DNA from 4 places in the Bradyrhizobium sp. CCGUVB23 genome. Region 3 is predicted to be linked to each of the others. Evidence: predicted binding sites of a transcription regulator. Region 3 holds the regulator's gene; each other region holds the start of a gene.
What was found. Region 3 encodes PhoB, which activates phosphate uptake and scavenging genes when phosphate is short. Its sites were predicted from a motif close to TGTCATNNANCTGTCAT; they were not measured.
Positions count from the first base shown of each region.

Region 1: the regulator PhoB is predicted to act here: its motif matches at 1,893-1,909, upstream of NLN62_RS29660 (glycerophosphodiester phosphodiesterase).
Region 2: the regulator PhoB is predicted to act here: its motif matches at 1,639-1,655, upstream of NLN62_RS42805 (DUF47 domain-containing protein).
Region 4: the regulator PhoB is predicted to act here: its motif matches at 2,469-2,485, upstream of NLN62_RS42195 (glycerophosphodiester phosphodiesterase family protein).

Region 1 is NZ_JANADQ010000001.1:6,420,301-6,424,509, reverse strand. It holds gene NLN62_RS29670 (hypothetical protein) at 1-526, shown strand, start outside; gene NLN62_RS29665 (IS630 family transposase) at 685-1,797, shown strand; gene NLN62_RS29660 (glycerophosphodiester phosphodiesterase) at 1,928-2,851, shown strand; gene NLN62_RS29655 (spermidine synthase) at 2,998-4,209, opposite strand, start outside.
Region 2 is NZ_JANADQ010000001.1:9,116,609-9,120,817, reverse strand. It holds gene NLN62_RS42815 (branched-chain amino acid ABC transporter permease) at 1-571, shown strand, start outside; gene NLN62_RS42810 (branched-chain amino acid ABC transporter permease) at 573-1,541, shown strand; gene NLN62_RS42805 (DUF47 domain-containing protein) at 1,697-2,341, shown strand; gene NLN62_RS42800 (inorganic phosphate transporter) at 2,441-3,445, shown strand; gene sugE (quaternary ammonium compound efflux SMR transporter SugE) at 3,438-3,752, opposite strand; gene NLN62_RS42790 (peptide chain release factor 3) at 3,927-4,209, shown strand, end outside.
Region 3 is NZ_JANADQ010000001.1:3,309,103-3,313,311, forward strand. It holds gene NLN62_RS15120 (aspartate aminotransferase family protein) at 1-900, opposite strand, end outside; gene NLN62_RS15125 (GcrA family cell cycle regulator) at 1,358-1,870, shown strand; gene phoB (phosphate regulon transcriptional regulator PhoB) at 1,953-2,660, opposite strand; gene phoU (phosphate signaling complex protein PhoU) at 2,675-3,391, opposite strand; gene pstB (phosphate ABC transporter ATP-binding protein PstB) at 3,403-4,209, opposite strand, start outside.
Region 4 is NZ_JANADQ010000001.1:8,996,270-9,000,478, forward strand. It holds gene pdhA (pyruvate dehydrogenase (acetyl-transferring) E1 component subunit alpha) at 1-813, opposite strand, end outside; gene NLN62_RS42195 (glycerophosphodiester phosphodiesterase family protein) at 983-2,380, opposite strand; gene adh (aldehyde dehydrogenase) at 2,511-4,028, opposite strand.

The DNA of each region.
Region 1 (4,209 bases), 3.1 Mb from region 3:
CGCCCGCCACGCGGCGGTCATAGGGCGGCGCAACAGGAGCTGGTTGGGAGTCACAGCTTGGGCTGCAGCCGGGTTCGGCGCAATCCCCGTCGCATTGCTATTCCGACGGCAGGCTGCTGGCCGTCAGCTCGACACCGAAGCGATCGAGATGATCGGATCTTACAGCCTTTACGCCTTCACACTTGGCATGCTCGCCGCCATCATCGGGAGCTCCGTCGCGCACCGCATCTTCAGAAGACGATATTTCGAATCGATGGCGACCCCCAGGGAATTCAGCACGCTCGAACTCGACCTGACCGGGCTTACCGTGACGGCCACGGGGGCCCAGTACAGATACGAATGGACCCGGATCCGTCAGTGCACCCGCGAGAGGAGCCTTCTTCTGATGTGGATCACGCCCCGCTCGGCAGTGGCGATCCCGGACCGAAGCTTTGGCGACGCCGCCGCCTACGACGCCGCCTTTGCGTTCGTCCGCGCGCGCCTGCGCGACGCCAATGCGACGAACGCGCAAGCCCAGGGGGCATGATCGCCCTTGAAATGACCGGAGGCACACGGATAGAGCTAGACGACCGATTCCATGAAACCGGCACGGAACTGGAAGTGTGTTCGTGGATTCCTCGTTTTGGGATTGTCCGAACGAGGGTTGGTATCATGGCAACATGGCGGCAAGCAGTCGAGTTGGCGATGACTGAGAAGGAAGTTGAAACGTTGACGGCTCTTTCGCGGTCTCGAACCGAGTCGGCGAGCCGGGTGTCGCGGGCAGCAATGCTGCTGGCCTATCGCGAGAACCCGTCGTTCTTTGCCGTGGGACGAAGACTTGGTGTGCATCATCAGACGGTTCAGCGCTGCATCGAGCGGGCGGTAGCCAATGGTGCGCTGGCCGCACTCGACGACCGACCGCGACCGGGCAAGGAGCCGGTGATCACGGCGGAGGCCAAGGCCTGGCTGGTGTCTTTGGCGTGCGACAAAGCCAAGGAGCACGGCTACGCGCATGAGCTGTGGACGACGCGGCTGCTGGCACGCCATGCGCGTGAACATGGCCCGTCGGCGGGACACCAATGCCTTGCCAACCTGGTCCAGGGCACGGTGTGCAAGATTCTCGGCCAAGAGGAAATTAAGCCGCACAAGGTACGCTACTATCTGGAACGTCGCGATGCCGAGTTCGAGCAGAAAATGGCGGAGGTCTTGTGTGTCTATCGCGAGGTCCAGGTCCTGAAGAAGGGCGCCGCCAGGTCGAAGAAATCGGGCAAGCGGGTAGCAATCATCTCCTACGATGAGAAGCCTGGAATCCAGGCGATCGCGACGACGGCTCCGGATTTGCCGCCCGTGCCAGGCGTCTATCCGGCCTTTGCGCGCGATTTTGAGTATAGACGTCATGGCACGCTCAGCTTGTTGGCTGGAATTGATCTGCTGACAGGGAAGGTCCACGCTCTCGTCAAAGACCGCCACCGCAGCCGCGAGTTCATCGAATTCCTCAAACTTATCGATGCTGCCTATCCGGCCGGTACCGCGATCAAGTTGATTCTCGACAATCACTCCGCACACATCTCGAAAGAAACCAGAGCCTGGCTCGATACACGAGCGGCAGGCCGCTTCGAGTTTACGTTCACGCCCAAGCACGGCTCCTGGCTCAACCTCATTGAAGGCTTCTTCTCCAAATTCGCTCGTTCCGTCCTGCGCCATATCCGGGTGACCTCAAAACACGAACTCAAGGAGCGCATCATGGCCGGCATCGACGACGTCAATCGGTATCCTGTCGTCCACACCTGGTCCTACAAGCTCGCCGAGGCCACCTGAATATGATTCGAACCACGAAAACGCTGACCTAGAATGGCCAGCAAACGCGAACCACGCCATGAGCCCTGCCATTCCATCCCCTGTTGTCGCGATCCTGTCAGCTTTCTGTTGTCTCATTGCCGGAGAGGTCATGGCCTTCGATCTCGAAGCGCATCGCGGCGGGCGCGCGCTGCTGCCGGAAAACACCCTGCCCGCCTTTGCCAACGCGCTGTCGATGGGCGTCGACACGCTGGAGCTCGACGTCGGCATCACCGCAGACGGTGAGGTCGTCGTGTCGCATGAGCGCGGCCTCAATCCGGATCTCGCGCGCGACGCCGCGGGCGGCTATGCCGCCGCGCCCGGCACGCCGTTCGTCAAACTGCGTCTCGACGAGGTCAGGACGTATGACGTCGGCCAGATCCGCCCCGACAGCGCTTATGCCAAGCAGTTTCCCGAGCAGCGCGCGGTACCGGGAACGCGCATTCCCACGCTGAAGGAGTTGTTCGCGCTGGTCGAAAAATCCGGCAACACGCGCGTGCGCTTCAACATCGAGACCAAGATCGATCCGAACCATCCGGGCGAGTCGCTCGATCCGCAAGCTTTCGCCGCGCGGCTCCTCGGCGTCATCGACGCTGCGGGGTTTTCGGGCCGCGTCATGATCCAGTCCTTCGACTGGCGGACGCTGCTTCTGGTCCAAAAGCAGGCGCCGCAAATTCCGACGGTCTACCTGACGCTGCAGCAGGGCAAAGCGCCGACCATCGCGCTCGACGCGGCGACCAACTGGACAGCCGGCTTCAATCCGGCCGATCACGGCGGCTCGCTGCCGCGCACGATCAAGGCGGCCGGCGGCGCGGTCTGGTCACCCTATTTCGGCGACGTGAACGCCGCGCTGGTCACGGAAGCCCACGAGCTCGGCCTGCGCGTCGTGGTCTGGACCGTCAACAAGGCGGACGACATGGCGCGGATGATGGAGATCGGCGTCGACGGCATCATCTCCGATCGCCCCGACCTGTTGCGGCAGGTCGCCGGCGATAAAGGCATCGCGCTGCCCGCGGGCACGCCGGTCAGTCCGTGAATCGCAGATGATCTCGTGTCCCGGACGCGGCGCAGCGCGTAGCGGTGCGCTGCAGAGCCGGGGCCTATATGGGTCCCGGCTCTGCGTCGCGTCATTTCATGCCGCGCCGCGTCCGGGACACGAGATGTTCTACTCTCCCAACAGCGTTACTCCCCATCCCGCAGGCGCCGATACAGCGCGCCGATGATGTTGGAGTAGTCGTCGGTCCACACCCGCACCTTGTCGTCGGCCTCGATCTCCTCCCATTGCTTGGAGGAGGCGAGCTTGCCGACATCGGCTTCCTCGCGCGCAGAGACCACGACGTCGGTCGAGAAGATGTAGTCGGCGTCGCGCCCGGAATCCTCGTTGTAGACCCAGCTCTTGAGATCGTTGGCATCGGCAATGCCGACTACGACCGGCTCGAGGTCGAGATGGCGGTTGGAGACGTGCATCACGACCGCGCCATGCGGGGCGAGCTTGTCCTTGTAGATCTTCATCGCTTCTTCGGTCGCAAGGTGGATCGGGATCGCGTCCGAGGAGTAGGCGTCGACGATGATGAGGTCGTAGAGACCGTCGGGCTCCTTGGCGAAGGTCAGGCGCGCATCGCCGATCACTGGCTTCAGGCCCGGCGCGCAGCTCGAGATGTAGCGGAAATATTTGGGATCGCTTGCTGTATCGACCATGGTCTGGTCGATCTCGAAGAACTTCCAGCTTTCACCGGGTTCGGCGGCGCAGACGAGCGTGCCGGAGCCGACGCCGATGGCGGCAACCTTGAGCGGCGCGCCCTTGCGCTCGCGTATGGCGGTGATGGCCTGACCGATGCCGCCGTCCTTGTGGTAGTAGGTGATCGGCTCGGGCCGCCCCTCGACCGGCGTGCCGTCATTGTTGAGGAAGCGCTCGGCGCCGTGGATCGTGGTGCCGTGCATCAGCACGTGGAAGTAGCCGCCAGGCGTCACCACGATCTTGTGCACGCCGAAGAAGCTGCGAATGGTGACGACACGACCCTCGTCCGCCGGATAGACGCGGGTCAGCGCCAGCGCGAGCACGATCGTTGCAAAGATCTTCCAGCGGTTGGCATTGAGCGCGAGCGCCAGAAGCGCTGCGAGCAGGCCGACGCCACCGGCGATCCAGACGCGGTGATCCTCGAACCAGGTCGTGACCTGCTCTGGGATTTGGCCGGTTGAATAGGACGGCGCCACCAGCGCGATCGCGAGCGCGGCGAGCACGAGCCAGTACCACTTCATGACCGGGGCAAGCCGCTCGCCCGCCGATGGCCGGCATAGCGCGGCAAGTGCGATCAGGATCGGATATTCGGCGATCCAGGAGAAAGTGAAAGGCGCGACGAGGCCTGCGAACAGGCCGCCGACCATGCCGCCGAA
Region 2 (4,209 bases), 5.8 Mb from region 3:
GACGTTCGGTATGGCCTTGATCATCCAGGGCGTGTTCCAGAACTACTTCGGCTCGTCCGGTCTGCCCTATGCCATTCCCGACCAGCTCAAGGGTGGCATGAATCTCGGCTTCATGTTCCTGCCCATCTACCGCGGCTGGGTCGTCGTCTTCTCGCTGGTGGTGTGCCTTGCGACCTGGTTCCTGATCGAGAAGACCCAGCTCGGCGCGTACTTGCGCGCAGCGACCGAAAACCCGACGCTGGTGCGCGCCTTCGGCATCAACGTGCCGCGCATGATCACGCTGACTTACGGTCTCGGCGTCGGCCTTGCCGCGCTCGCCGGTGTGCTTTCCGCGCCGATCAACCAGGTGCGGCCGCTGATGGGCGCCGACCTCATCATCGTGGTGTTCGCGGTGGTGGTGATCGGCGGCATGGGATCAATCATGGGCTCGATCATCACCGGCTTCGCGCTCGGGGTGATCGAAGGCCTCACCAAGTATTTTTACCCCGAGGCCTCCAACACCGTCGTGTTCGTGCTGATGGTGCTGGTGCTGCTCGTGAAGCCGACGGGACTGACGGGAAGGGCGGCCTGATATGACAGCCTTGACGGACGATACCCTGCCCGTGACGGCGCGCGCGATGCGCGACGAGATGATCGTGTTCGTGTTCATGGCGCTGGCCTTGGCCGCCGTGCCGTTCACCGGCATCTATCCGTTCTTCGTGATGCAGGCGCTGTGCTTCGCGCTCCTCGCCTGCGCCTTCAACCTGCTGATCGGCTATGGCGGTCTCTTGTCGTTCGGCCACGCGATGTTCCTCGGCACCGCCGGCTATTGCAGCGCCCATGCGCTGAAGGTGTGGGCGCTGCCGCCGGAACTCGGTATTCTCGCCGGCGTTGCCGCGGCCTTCGTGCTCTCGATCGTGACTGGCTACATTTCGATCCGTCGCCAGGGCATCTACTTCTCGATGATCACGCTGGCGCTGTCGCAACTGCTCTATTTCATCTACTTGCAGGCGCCGTTCACGCATGGCGAAGACGGCATTCAGGGTATTCCGCAGGGCCATCTGTTCGGGATCTTCGATCTCTCCAAGCCGACGGTGCTTTACTACGTCGTGCTGGTCGGCTTCCTCGCTGGCTTCCTGCTGATCTACCGCATCATCAACTCGCCATTCGGCGAAGTCTTGAAATCGATCCGCGAGAACGAGCAGCGCGCGATATCGCTCGGCTACCGCACCGATCAGTACAAGCTGCTGGCCTTCATCCTCTCGGGCACGCTGGCGGGCTTTGCCGGCTCACTGAAGGTGTTCGTGGCGCAGAACGCCTCGCTCACCGACGTGCACTGGTCGATGTCCGGCGAGGTCGTGCTGATGACGCTGGTCGGCGGTCTCGGCACCATTTTCGGACCCGTGGCGGGCGCCTTCGTGATCATCGCCATGCAGCAGTACCTGGCGAGCTACGGCCAGTGGGTGACGGTGATTCAGGGCGCGATCTTCGTGATCTGCGTGCTCACCTTCCGCCGCGGCGTCGTCGGCGAAATCGCGCATTACTTCCGGAGATCCCTGTAAGTCTCTGAGCCAAAGACAGTTTCCCTGATTTTTGAAAGTGGTGGATGAACTGCTTCGGGCGGCGTGACGTGGCACGCGCGCGGCCCCAAAATGGTCTATGACAGTCGGGTGACAGTCCCTCCGGACCGGCCAATCTCAACCCGGCAGTTATTCCCATGATGCGTTGGTTTCGCGCCTTTCTCCCCAAGGAGGAAAGGTTCTTCGATCTGTTCGACCGCCACGCCCAGACCGTGATCCAGGGCTCGATCGCGCTCCAGGGCATGCTGAACGGCGGCGAGGAGACGCCGGTCTATTGCCAGCGCGTCAACCAGTTCGAGAACGATGCCGACAACATCACGCGCGAGGTGCTGACCGCGGTGCGCCGCACCTTCATCACGCCGTTCGACCGCGGCGACATCAAGAACCTGATCACCTCGATGGACGACGCCATCGACCAGATGCAGCAGACCGCCAAGGCGGTGATGCTGTTCGAGGTCCGCGCCTTCGAGCCGCCGATGCGCGAGATCGGCGGGCTTCTGATCGAGTGCGCCAACCTGGTGGGCCGCGCGCTGCCGCTGCTTCAAGAGATCGGCAAGAACGTCGCCATGCTGACCGCGATCACGGAAGAGCTGACCAAGCTGGAGGGACGTGTCGACGACCTCCACGATATCGGCCTGAAGGAGCTGTTCCTGAAGCACCGCGAGGGCAACGCGATGGATTTCATCGTGGGTGTCGAGATCTACGATCATCTCGAGAAAGTCGCGGACCGCTTCGACGACGTCGCGAACGAGATCAACAGCATCGTCATCGAACAGGTCTAGCGCATGATCCGGAAAAGTGTGCAGCGGTTTTCCCTCGCGACAAACGCGGAACGCGTTTGCGCGGAGATCATGCGCAAACTTTAAAGCAGGGGCTGCGCCGTGGATGCTGTGTTGGGTCTTCCCGTCCTCGTCGGACTGATCGCGGTCGCGCTGCTGTTCGACTTCCTGAACGGCCTGCACGACGCCGCCAATTCGATCGCCACCATCGTCTCGACCCGCGTGCTGCGGCCGCAATTTGCGGTGTTCTGGGCCGCGTTCTTCAATTTCGTCGCCTTCCTGGTGTTCGGCCTGCACGTCGCCCAGACCATCGGCACGGGGATCATCGATCCCTCGATCGTCGACGCTCAGGTGATCTTTGCGGCTCTTGTCGGCGCTATCGTCTGGAACATCGTGACGTGGGCGCTCGGCATTCCGTCGTCGTCGTCACATGCGTTGATCGGCGGACTCGTCGGCGGCGGCGTGGCCAAGGCCGGGATTTCGGCCGCAGTCTGGAGCGGATTGTCGAAGACCGTGTTGGCGATCGTGCTCTCGCCGCTGGTCGGCTTCCTGCTCGCGATGATGCTGGTTGCGATCGTCTCCTGGGCCTCGATGCGGTCGACGCCGTTCGCCGTCGACCGCGCCTTCCGCATCCTGCAATTCGCCTCAGCCTCGCTCTATTCGCTCGGCCATGGCGGCAACGACGCCCAGAAGACCATGGGTATCATCGCCGTGCTGCTCTTTTCGCAGGGCCAACTCGGCGGGGAATTTTATGTACCGTTCTGGGTGGTGCTGTCGTGCCAGGCGGCGATGGCGATGGGCACCCTGATGGGTGGATGGCGGATCGTCCGCACCATGGGCCTGCGCATCACCAAGCTGACGCCGATGCAGGGTTTCTGTGCCGAGACCGGCGGTGCCGCAACCTTGTTCATGGCGACTTTCCTCGGCGTTCCCGTCTCGACCACTCACACCATCACCGGCGCGATCGTCGGTGTCGGCGCCGCCCGCCGCGTCTCCGCGGTGCGCTGGAACGTGGCGAGCTCGATCGTCTATGCCTGGGTGATCACGATACCGGCGTCCGCGATCGTCGCCGGCCTCTCTTGGTGGGCGGTGCAGTTTTTCAAGTAACGAGTTTCAGCCCGACGATGCCGCCGACGATCAGACCAATGCTGGCGAGGCGAAGTGCCGTGGCCGGCTCGCCGAACAGGATGATCCCCAGGACGGCGGTGCCGACCGCGCCGATCCCGGTCCAGACCGCATAGGCGGTTCCAATCGGCAGCCACTTCAACGCCAATCCGAGCAGGATGACGCTGCCCGCCATGGCGGCGAGCGTGAGCACGGATGGAACGAGCCGCGAGAAACCCTCGGTGTATTTGAGGCCGATCGCCCAGCCGACCTCCAAAAGACCGGCGACGAACAGGATAGTCCAAGCCATGACGCCCCTCCGTTCAAGGCAGGGCCGTCCCCGCGACTGATGTGCTGATTAAAGGAAGGTCGTCCTTCCCGGGGTGGATGTCCTTCCCGGGGCGGATATGGGGCTGGCCGAGGCGCCCCGCAATCACCAAATGACCCTTGATTAGCCCCGTTTTCCCTGCCAAACGCTCCCGCCATGTCCGACATCGCCATCACAGCAGAATCGCCGGCCCGTTCCCCGCTTGCTGCCGAAGTGGCGCGGCGGCGGACCTTTGCGATCATCTCCCACCCGGACGCCGGCAAGACCACGCTGACCGAAAAGCTCCTGCTGTTCGGCGGCGCCATCAATCTTGCAGGCCAGGTCAAAGCCAAGGGCGAGCGGCGCAACACGCGCTCGGACTGGATGAAGATCGAGCGCGAGCGCGGCATTTCCGTCGTCACCTCGGTCATGACCTTCGAGTTCGAGGGCCTGGTGTTCA
Region 3 (4,209 bases):
GAAGAAACCGGGCTTGAGCATGACGTCGAGCACGGCGTTCGCCGCGGACACGGCGAGCGGATTGCCGCCGAAGGTCGAGCCGTGCGAGCCGGGCGTCATGCCTGAGGCGGCTTCGGCGGTCGCAAGGCACGCGCCGATCGGAAAGCCGCCGCCGAGTGCCTTCGCAAGCGACATCACGTCGGGAGTCACGCCGAGACGGCGATGGGCAAAGAGATCGCCGGTGCGGCCCATGCCGGTCTGCACCTCGTCGAAGGCAAGCAGAAGACCATGCTCGTCGCAGAGCTGGCGCAGCGCGCGATAGAAGGCGGGAGGAGCCGAGCGTACGCCGCCCTCGCCCTGGATCGGCTCGATCAGGATGCCTGCAGTCTGTGGGCCGATCGCCTTCTTGACGGCTTCGAGGTCGCCATGCGGCACCTGGTCAAAGCCGTCGAGCTGCGGGCCGAAACCTTCGAGATATTTTGCCGAGCCGGTCGCCGCGAGCGTTGCCAGCGTGCGGCCATGGAAGGCGCCCTCGAAAGTGATCATGCGGTAGCGCTCGGGATGGCCCTTGGAGGCGTGATAGCGGCGCACCACTTTGATTACGCATTCCATCGCCTCGGCGCCGGAATTGCAGAAGAACACGAAGTCCGCAAAGCTCTCGTTGCAGAGCCTGACTGCCAGCTTCTCGCCGTCCGGGCTCTGGAACAGGTTCGACATGTGCCAGAGCTTCGTGGCCTGCTCCTGCAAGGCCTTGACCAAAGCGGGATGTGCATGGCCCAGCGCATTCACGGCGACACCCGAGGTGAAATCGAGATAGCGCTCGCCATTGGTCGCGACCAGCCAGCAGCCTTCGCCGCGCTCGAAGCCGAGCTCGGCCCTGGCGAAAACGGGAAGCAAATGCGTCGCGGCGCTTTTGGTCATGACGGTCACTTGAATGTTGAGGCTGGCTCACGAGACTGCCTTGCGCAGCGCATCGTTGACCTGCCCGGAAAACGAAACGTGCCGCCTTTTAAGGGCGGCACGTGTCACCATTTTATGCTTGGAAAAACCGCTGTCAATGCCGCCAGAAGGCCCTGCAAGGCGTGCGGCCGTAGTCTTGCGGTGGCATTTTTGAGTTCTTTTAGCGACGGAACATGTGGACGCGGAGCCGCAGACTCTTGCGCGGGAGTCACGCCATATTGTAGCGTTTCCCCTGTCAGATACGACATCTCGTGCAGCAGTTCTGATCCTCTTAGTCCTCATGTACCGGCGTAGCGTTCAGGTGCGTTTTCGCGCCCGGCGAGCCTTAAGGGATTCTGGCGGCACGGGTTTTTCGAGGCTTAGACATCGCCACGCGGCCCCAAGGGATTGGCAGGCGCGCGGCGAGGGGAAGGGTGCAATGACGGTTTTGACCTGGTCCGACGATCGCGTCGAGCAATTGAAAAAGCTCTGGGAAGCCGGGCTTTCGGCCAGCCAGATCGCTGCCGAACTCGGGAATGTGACCCGCAACGCCGTAATCGGCAAGGTGCACCGGCTGGGCCTGTCCGGCCGCGCCAAGAGCCCGTCCTCGGCGGCTCCCCGGCCGCGCAAGGCGCGCCCGGCGCAGCACATGATGCGGGTGAGCCGCCCGATCTCGCGCGGCAACACCGCCCTCGCCCAGGCCTTCGAGGTCGAGGTCGAGCCCGATCCGATCACCTATGACAATGTCGTTCCGATGAGCCAGCGCCTGTCGCTGCTCGAGCTCAACGAGGCGACCTGCCACTGGCCGGTCGGCGATCCCTCGAGCCCGGATTTCTTCTTCTGCGGCGGCAAGTCGCTCTCGGGCCTGCCCTATTGCGCACAGCACTCGCGCGTCGCCTACCAGCCGGCCGCCGACCGCCGCCGCGCACCGGCCAAGCCCGGCACGCGCTGAGTTCAGCCACAAACGACAACGTCCCGGTGCAAGGCCGGGACGCTTGATCGAGAAACGTCAGCGCGCCATCCGGCGCGCTTTTTTACGTCTGCTCCGCCTTCGCGAAACGATCATCCAGCGCGTAGCCGGCGCCACGGACGGTGCGGATCGGGTCCTGCTCGCGACCGAGATTGAGCAGCTTGCGCAGGCGGCCGATGTGGACGTCGACGGTGCGCTCGTCGATATAGATGTCGCGGCCCCAGACGCTGTCGAGCAGCTGCTCGCGCGAGAACACCCGGCCGGGATGCTCCAGGAAGAACTCCAGGAGGCGATATTCGGTCGGGCCGAGGTCGATCGGCCGACCGGAGCGCGCCACGCGGCGCTTCTCGCGGTCGAGCTCGATGTCGCCAAAGGCGAGTATGGTCGCGAGCCGCTCGGGGCTTGCACGCCGGAGCAGGCCTTTCACGCGCGCGAGCAATTCGGGCACCGAGAACGGCTTGACGATGTAGTCGTCGGCGCCGGTCGCAAGCCCGCGCACCCGCTCGCTCTCCTCACCGCGCGCGGTGAGCATGATGATCGGCAGCTGCTTGGTCTCGGGCCTGGCGCGAAGCCTGCGGCACAGCTCGATGCCGGACAGTCCCGGCAGCATCCAGTCGAGCACGATCAGGTCGGGAATGTGCTCCTTGAGGCGGGTGTCGGCGTCGTCGCCGCGCATCACCGTCTCGACATCGTAGCCGTCGCCTTCGAGGTTGTAGCGCAACAGCTCGGTCAGCGCTTCCTCGTCCTCAACAACCAGAATGCGTGCGCCCATGGCGTCGTCGCTCCTTAAGTGTTCGGCACGGTCGTGGCGAAGGTCGTCATATCGCCCTTCGGCCGCTTGTCCGCGATGGCCTGACCTTCGATCATGTAGAAGACGGTCTCGGCGATGTTGGTCGCATGGTCGCCAATCCGCTCGATGTTCTTGGCGCAGAACATCAAATGGATGCAGAACGAGATGTTGCGCGGATCCTCCATCATGTAGGTGAGGAGCTCGCGGAACAGCGAGGTGCAGATCGCGTCGACCTCCTCGTCGCCCTTCCACACCATCATCGCCGCCGGCAGGTCATGCGCGGCATAGGCGTCCAGCACCGACTTGACCTGCTGCTGCACGAGGTCGGTCATGTGTTCCAGGCCGCGGAACAGCTTCAGCGGATGGAAATCGGTTTCCAGCGCGGCGACGCGCTTGCCCATGTTCTTGGCGAGGTCGCCGATCCGCTCCAGATCGGTCGCAACGCGCATGGCGCCGACGATCTCGCGCAGGTCGACCGCCATCGGCTGCCGGCGCGCGATCGTGAGCACGGCGCGCTCCTCGATCTTCTTCTGGAGCGCGTCGATCTCGGCGTCGGTCGCCACCACGCGCTGGCCGAGAGCGACGTCACGGCGGATCAGCGCATCGACGGAATCGACGATCATGCGCTCGGCAAGGCCGCCCATCTCCGCAACGAGCCGCGTGAGCTCCTGGAGGTCGGTGTCGAAGGCCTTTGCGGTATGTTCAGAAGCCATTTCCTGTCTCCTCAGCCGAAGCGGCCGGTGATGTAGTCCTGGGTGCGCCGGTCGCTGGGCGACGTGAAGATCTTGCTGGTCTCGTCGAACTCGATCAACTCGCCAAGATACATGAAGGCGGTCTTGTCGGAGACGCGCGCCGCCTGCTGCATGTTGTGGGTGACGATCGCGATCGTGTAGTTCTCTGCGAGCTCCTGGATAAGCTCCTCGACCTTGGCGGTCGAGATCGGATCGAGCGCCGAGCAGGGCTCGTCGAACAGGATCACCTCAGGACGCACCGCAACGGTGCGGGCGATACAGAGACGCTGCTGCTGGCCGCCGGAGAGCGACAGGCCGGAGGCGTTGAGCTTGTCCTTGACCTCGTTCCACAGCGCGCCGCCGCGCAGCGCCTTCTCGACCCGGTCGTCCATCTCGGACTTGGAGATCTTCTCATAGAGGCGGATGCCGAAGGCGATGTTCTCGTAGATCGTCATCGGGAACGGCGTCGGCTTCTGGAACACCATGCCGACGCGAGCGCGCAGCAGATTGAGGTCGAGCTTGGTGTCGAGGATGTTGGTCTGGTCGAGCATGAGCTGACCGGTGGCGCGCTGGCCCGGATAGAGATCGTACATCCGGTTGAAGATGCGCAGCAGGGTCGACTTGCCGCAGCCCGACGGACCGATGAACGCCGTAACGCGGTTGGTGCCGAGCGTCAGGTTGATGTTCTTCAGCGCGTGGTGCTCGCCGTAATAGAAATTGAGGTTGCGCACCGTCACCTTGGCCGGAGCCTCAGGCAGCGTCGGCGACGCCTGACGTCCGGTGGAACTTACGGAAACGGA
Region 4 (4,209 bases), 5.7 Mb from region 3:
TTTTGCAGGGTCCGACATCGAGTGGCCGCGGTAGCGGTAGGTCTGCATCTCCAGGATGACCGGGCCCTTACCGGCGCGGCACCAGGCGACTGCCTCATCGGCCGCAGCCTTCACCGCACGGACGTCCATGCCGTCGACCTGGTGACCGGGGATGTTGAAGGACAGGCCGCGCTTGGAGAAATCCTGCTGCGCCGAGGCGCGCGACACCGCTGTGCCCATGGCGTAGCGGTTGTTCTCGATGACGAAGATCACTGGCAGCTTCCAGAGCTCCGCCATGTTGAAGCTCTCATAGACTTGGCCCTGGTTCGCCGCTCCATCGCCGAAATAGGTGACGGCGACGTTGTCGTTGCCGCGATAATGGTTGGCGAAAGCAAGGCCCGCACCGAGCGAGACCTGGGCGCCAACGATGCCGTGGCCGCCGTAAAACTTCTTCTCCACGCTAAACATGTGCATGGAGCCGCCCTTGCCCTTGGAATAGCCGCCGCGGCGCCCGGTGAGCTCGGCCATGACGCCGTTAGCCTCCATGCCGGTGGCGAGCATATGACCGTGGTCGCGATAGCCGGTGATGACCTGGTCGCCGTCCTTCAGCGCCATCTGCATGCCGACCACCACGGCCTCCTGGCCGATATAGAGGTGGCAGAAGCCGCCGATCGCACCCATGCCGTAGAGCTGGCCGGCCTTCTCCTCGAATCGCCGGATCAGGAGCATGTCGCGGAGCGCCTTGAGCTCCTGCTCTCTGGTGAATTCCGGGGGCGAGCCGCCGTTGGTCTTGTCCTGGGGAGCGCTAGCGGCGGCTTTCTTGGGTGCGGCCATAGGAATTCCGGGTCAGAGAAAACTAAGCCCTCTCTAACCTAACTCAATCGCGCGCGAAAGCACTGTGGCTGCATGGCGCGCTTTTCGTTATGCCGCAGTGCAACGTGGCCGAAATATTGCAAAACCTTTGGCGCCGATCAGGCAACATTAGCTCTCCGCCAAGCCGGCCTCACCAGCCGAGTTCTCGAAGATAGGCGGCGCGGGCGCCAACTCCGGTATGCGTGAAGTCGGTAAAGACCCCATCGACGCCGAGACGGAAGAATTTGAGATATTCAAGGCTTGGATCGCCGTGATAGTCGCCAGCCAGGTACTTCTTCTCGTTTCGGAAAGTGAAGACGTGCACGAACAGGCCGATCTTGTGCGCGTCGGCAACGAGGCTGGTCGCTTCCTGCGTCGAAGCGTCCGGCGTCGATCCCTTGTAGGGAGAGCCATCGGCGTTGCTGTCCTTCCACGGCGAAATCTTGAGCGGAACGATATAGGGCTTCCACGGACCAATGCCGTCGGCATAGGTCTTGATCTCCGCAAGGCCCTCGGAGGTTAGCATCGCATCGTACAAGCGCGCGTCACCCGAAAGCGTCCAGTCGAACGGACGCGAATTGGTGATGTTGTCATTGAGGACCTTGCCGTTCCTGAAGTCGACACCGTTGCCATCGATGAGCTGGACCTGCCGCGTCTCAAGGCCATGGCTGCGCATGTATTTCAGGCTGCCAGGCTCGAAGCTCTGAACAAGGATCGGGGCATCCCTCGCGTTGAGGCCGTTGTCCTTGATGATCTTGATCAGGGCATCCTCGAGCGGGTGGCTGCCGGGCGCGCCACAGCCATTGGCGATCGCCTGGGCATTGTTCCAGGTCGGATTCTTGGTCTCCGGATAGACCGCGATGGGACGCCCCGTCTCCTTGCTCTTGGCCTTGGCAATGTCGATGATGTCCTGGAAACTGATGATCGGGAACTTGCCGTTGAAGACCTTCGGCCTTTCGTTGGCCGCATCATAGGTGGTGCCGGCGATCCAGTTCTTCAGCTCGGCCATGGTGAAGTCGGTGATCGACCAATCGTTGGTATGGTCTTCGCCGTCCACGATCAGCGATTTCAGCACCGATTTGGGGTCGGCCGGATCGGTGAGATCAGTGAGGTATTCACCAGGCCCGCTGGCGGGAGATTGGGCCCATTTCACTTTGACGAGGACACCGGGTACCGTGCGCTTGCGGGCGGCAACCGCCGGATTGGTCTTCGCCACCTCGGCAACGTTGGTATTGTCGTTCAGCCAAGGGTTGTGACGTGCGACCAGGACACAATCCTTGGTCAGGTGCAGGTCCTCTTCGAGCGCGTCGGTTCCGAGGGCTGCGGCGAGATCATACGATGCCTCGGTCTCTTCAGGCACCAGCCCCGGCAGGCCGCGATGCCCGAGGATCAGTGGCGGCTTTCCGTCGAGGGTCGAAAAGGGCTTGGCGCCGGCGGGCGCCGGGCTTGTCTGCGCGAAGGCCGTCGATGCCGGGAGCAATGCCAAAGCCGCCACGCCGAACAGCATCGCTCCAACACCCGACTTCCGTTGTGACCGACTGTCCTTCATGGCCAAGCCTCCGTTTCTTGCGTCGCATCGCTTCGAATGCGACAGGGGCCGAGCTGAATAGCTCGGCCCCTCGTCTTGTCCCAATTCTTTGACGGACGGATGACGAAGGCGGCGCCGCCCTCTCCGCCGATCAGAAGAAGCCGAGCTTCTTCGGGCTGTAGCTGACCAGGAGGTTCTTGGTCTGCTGATAGTGATCGAGCATCATCTTGTGGGTCTCGCGGCCGACACCCGACTGCTTGTAGCCGCCGAACGCCGCGTGTGCGGGATAGGCGTGGTAGCAGTTGGTCCAGACCCGGCCGGCCTGGATGGCGCGGCCGAAGCGGTAGCAGCGATTGGCATCGCGGCTCCAGACACCGGCCCCTAAACCGTAGAGCGTGTCGTTGGCGATCGCGAGCGCCTCGTCGTCGGTCTTGAAGGTCGTCACCGACACGACCGGCCCAAAGATCTCCTCCTGGAAGATCCGCATCTTGTTGTGGCCCTGGAACACGGTCGGCTGGACGTAATAGCCGCCCGAGAGATCGCCGCCGAGGCTCGCGCGACCACCGCCGGCGAGGACCTTCGCCCCTTCCTTCTTGCCGATGTCGATATAGGAAAGAATTTTCTCCAGCTGCTCGCCCGAGGCCTGGGCGCCGATCATGGTGTCGGCAGCACGCGGATCGCCCTGCTTGATGGCCGCGACGCGCTTCAGCGCTCGTTCCATGAAGCGGTCATAGATGTCCGCATGGACCAGCGCACGGCTCGGACAGGTGCAGACTTCGCCCTGGTTGAGCGCGAACATCACGAAGCCCTCGATCGCCTTGTCGAAGAAGTCGTCGTCTTCGGCGGTGACGTCCTTGAAGAAGATGTTGGGCGATTTGCCGCCGAGCTCGAGCGTGACGGGAATGAGGTTCTGGGCGGCATATTGCATAATCAGCCGGCCTGTCGTGGTCTCGCCGGTGAAGGCGATCTTAGCGATGCGCGGGCTGGACGCGAGCGGCTTGCCGGCCTCGAGGCCAAAGCCGTTGACGATGTTGAGCACGCCGGGCGGCAAGAGGTCGCCGACAATCTCGGCCCAGACCATGATCGAGGCCGGCGTCTGCTCAGCGGGCTTGAGTACCACGCAATTGCCGGCGGCGAGCGCAGGCGCGAGCTTCCAGCACGCCATCAGCAGCGGGAAGTTCCAGGGGATGATCTGGCCGACCACGCCGAGCGGCTCATGGAAATGATAGGCGATCGTGTCGTGATCGATCTCGCCGATCGAGCCCTCCTGTGCGCGCACGACGCCGGCGAAATAGCGGAAGTGATCGATCGCGAGCGGCAAGTCGGCGGCGCGGGTCTCGCGGATCGGCTTGCCGTTGTCCCAGGTCTCGGCGATCGCGAGCCGCTCGAGGTTTTCTTCCATGCGGTCGGCGATCCGGTTCAGGATTGCGGCGCGCTCGGCAACGCTGGTGCTGCCCCAAGCGGCCTTGGCGGCATGCGCCGCGTCGAGCGCGGCCTCGACGTCCTGGTGATCAGAGCGCGCGATCTTGCAGACGACCTGACCGTTCACGGGCGAGGCGTTGTCAAAATATTTGCCGGAGATCGGCGCGACGAATTTGCCGCCGATGAAATTGTCATACTTCGCGGCGAACGGCACTTGTGCGACGTTGAGGAATTCAACCTTGTTCATGTTCACTCCCGATGTTGCTGTTTGCGTGATCGTCGTGTGTTCACGACTTGCGCAGACGATGAAGCGGGAGTCGTTTTCTGTCAGCCCGGATGAAAGCGATGACGGAAGCGACCTGTCGCAGTTCTGCGACAGGTGAAGCAGCCCTCACGCATTCAGACATCATCCTGAGAAGCGCGCTCTT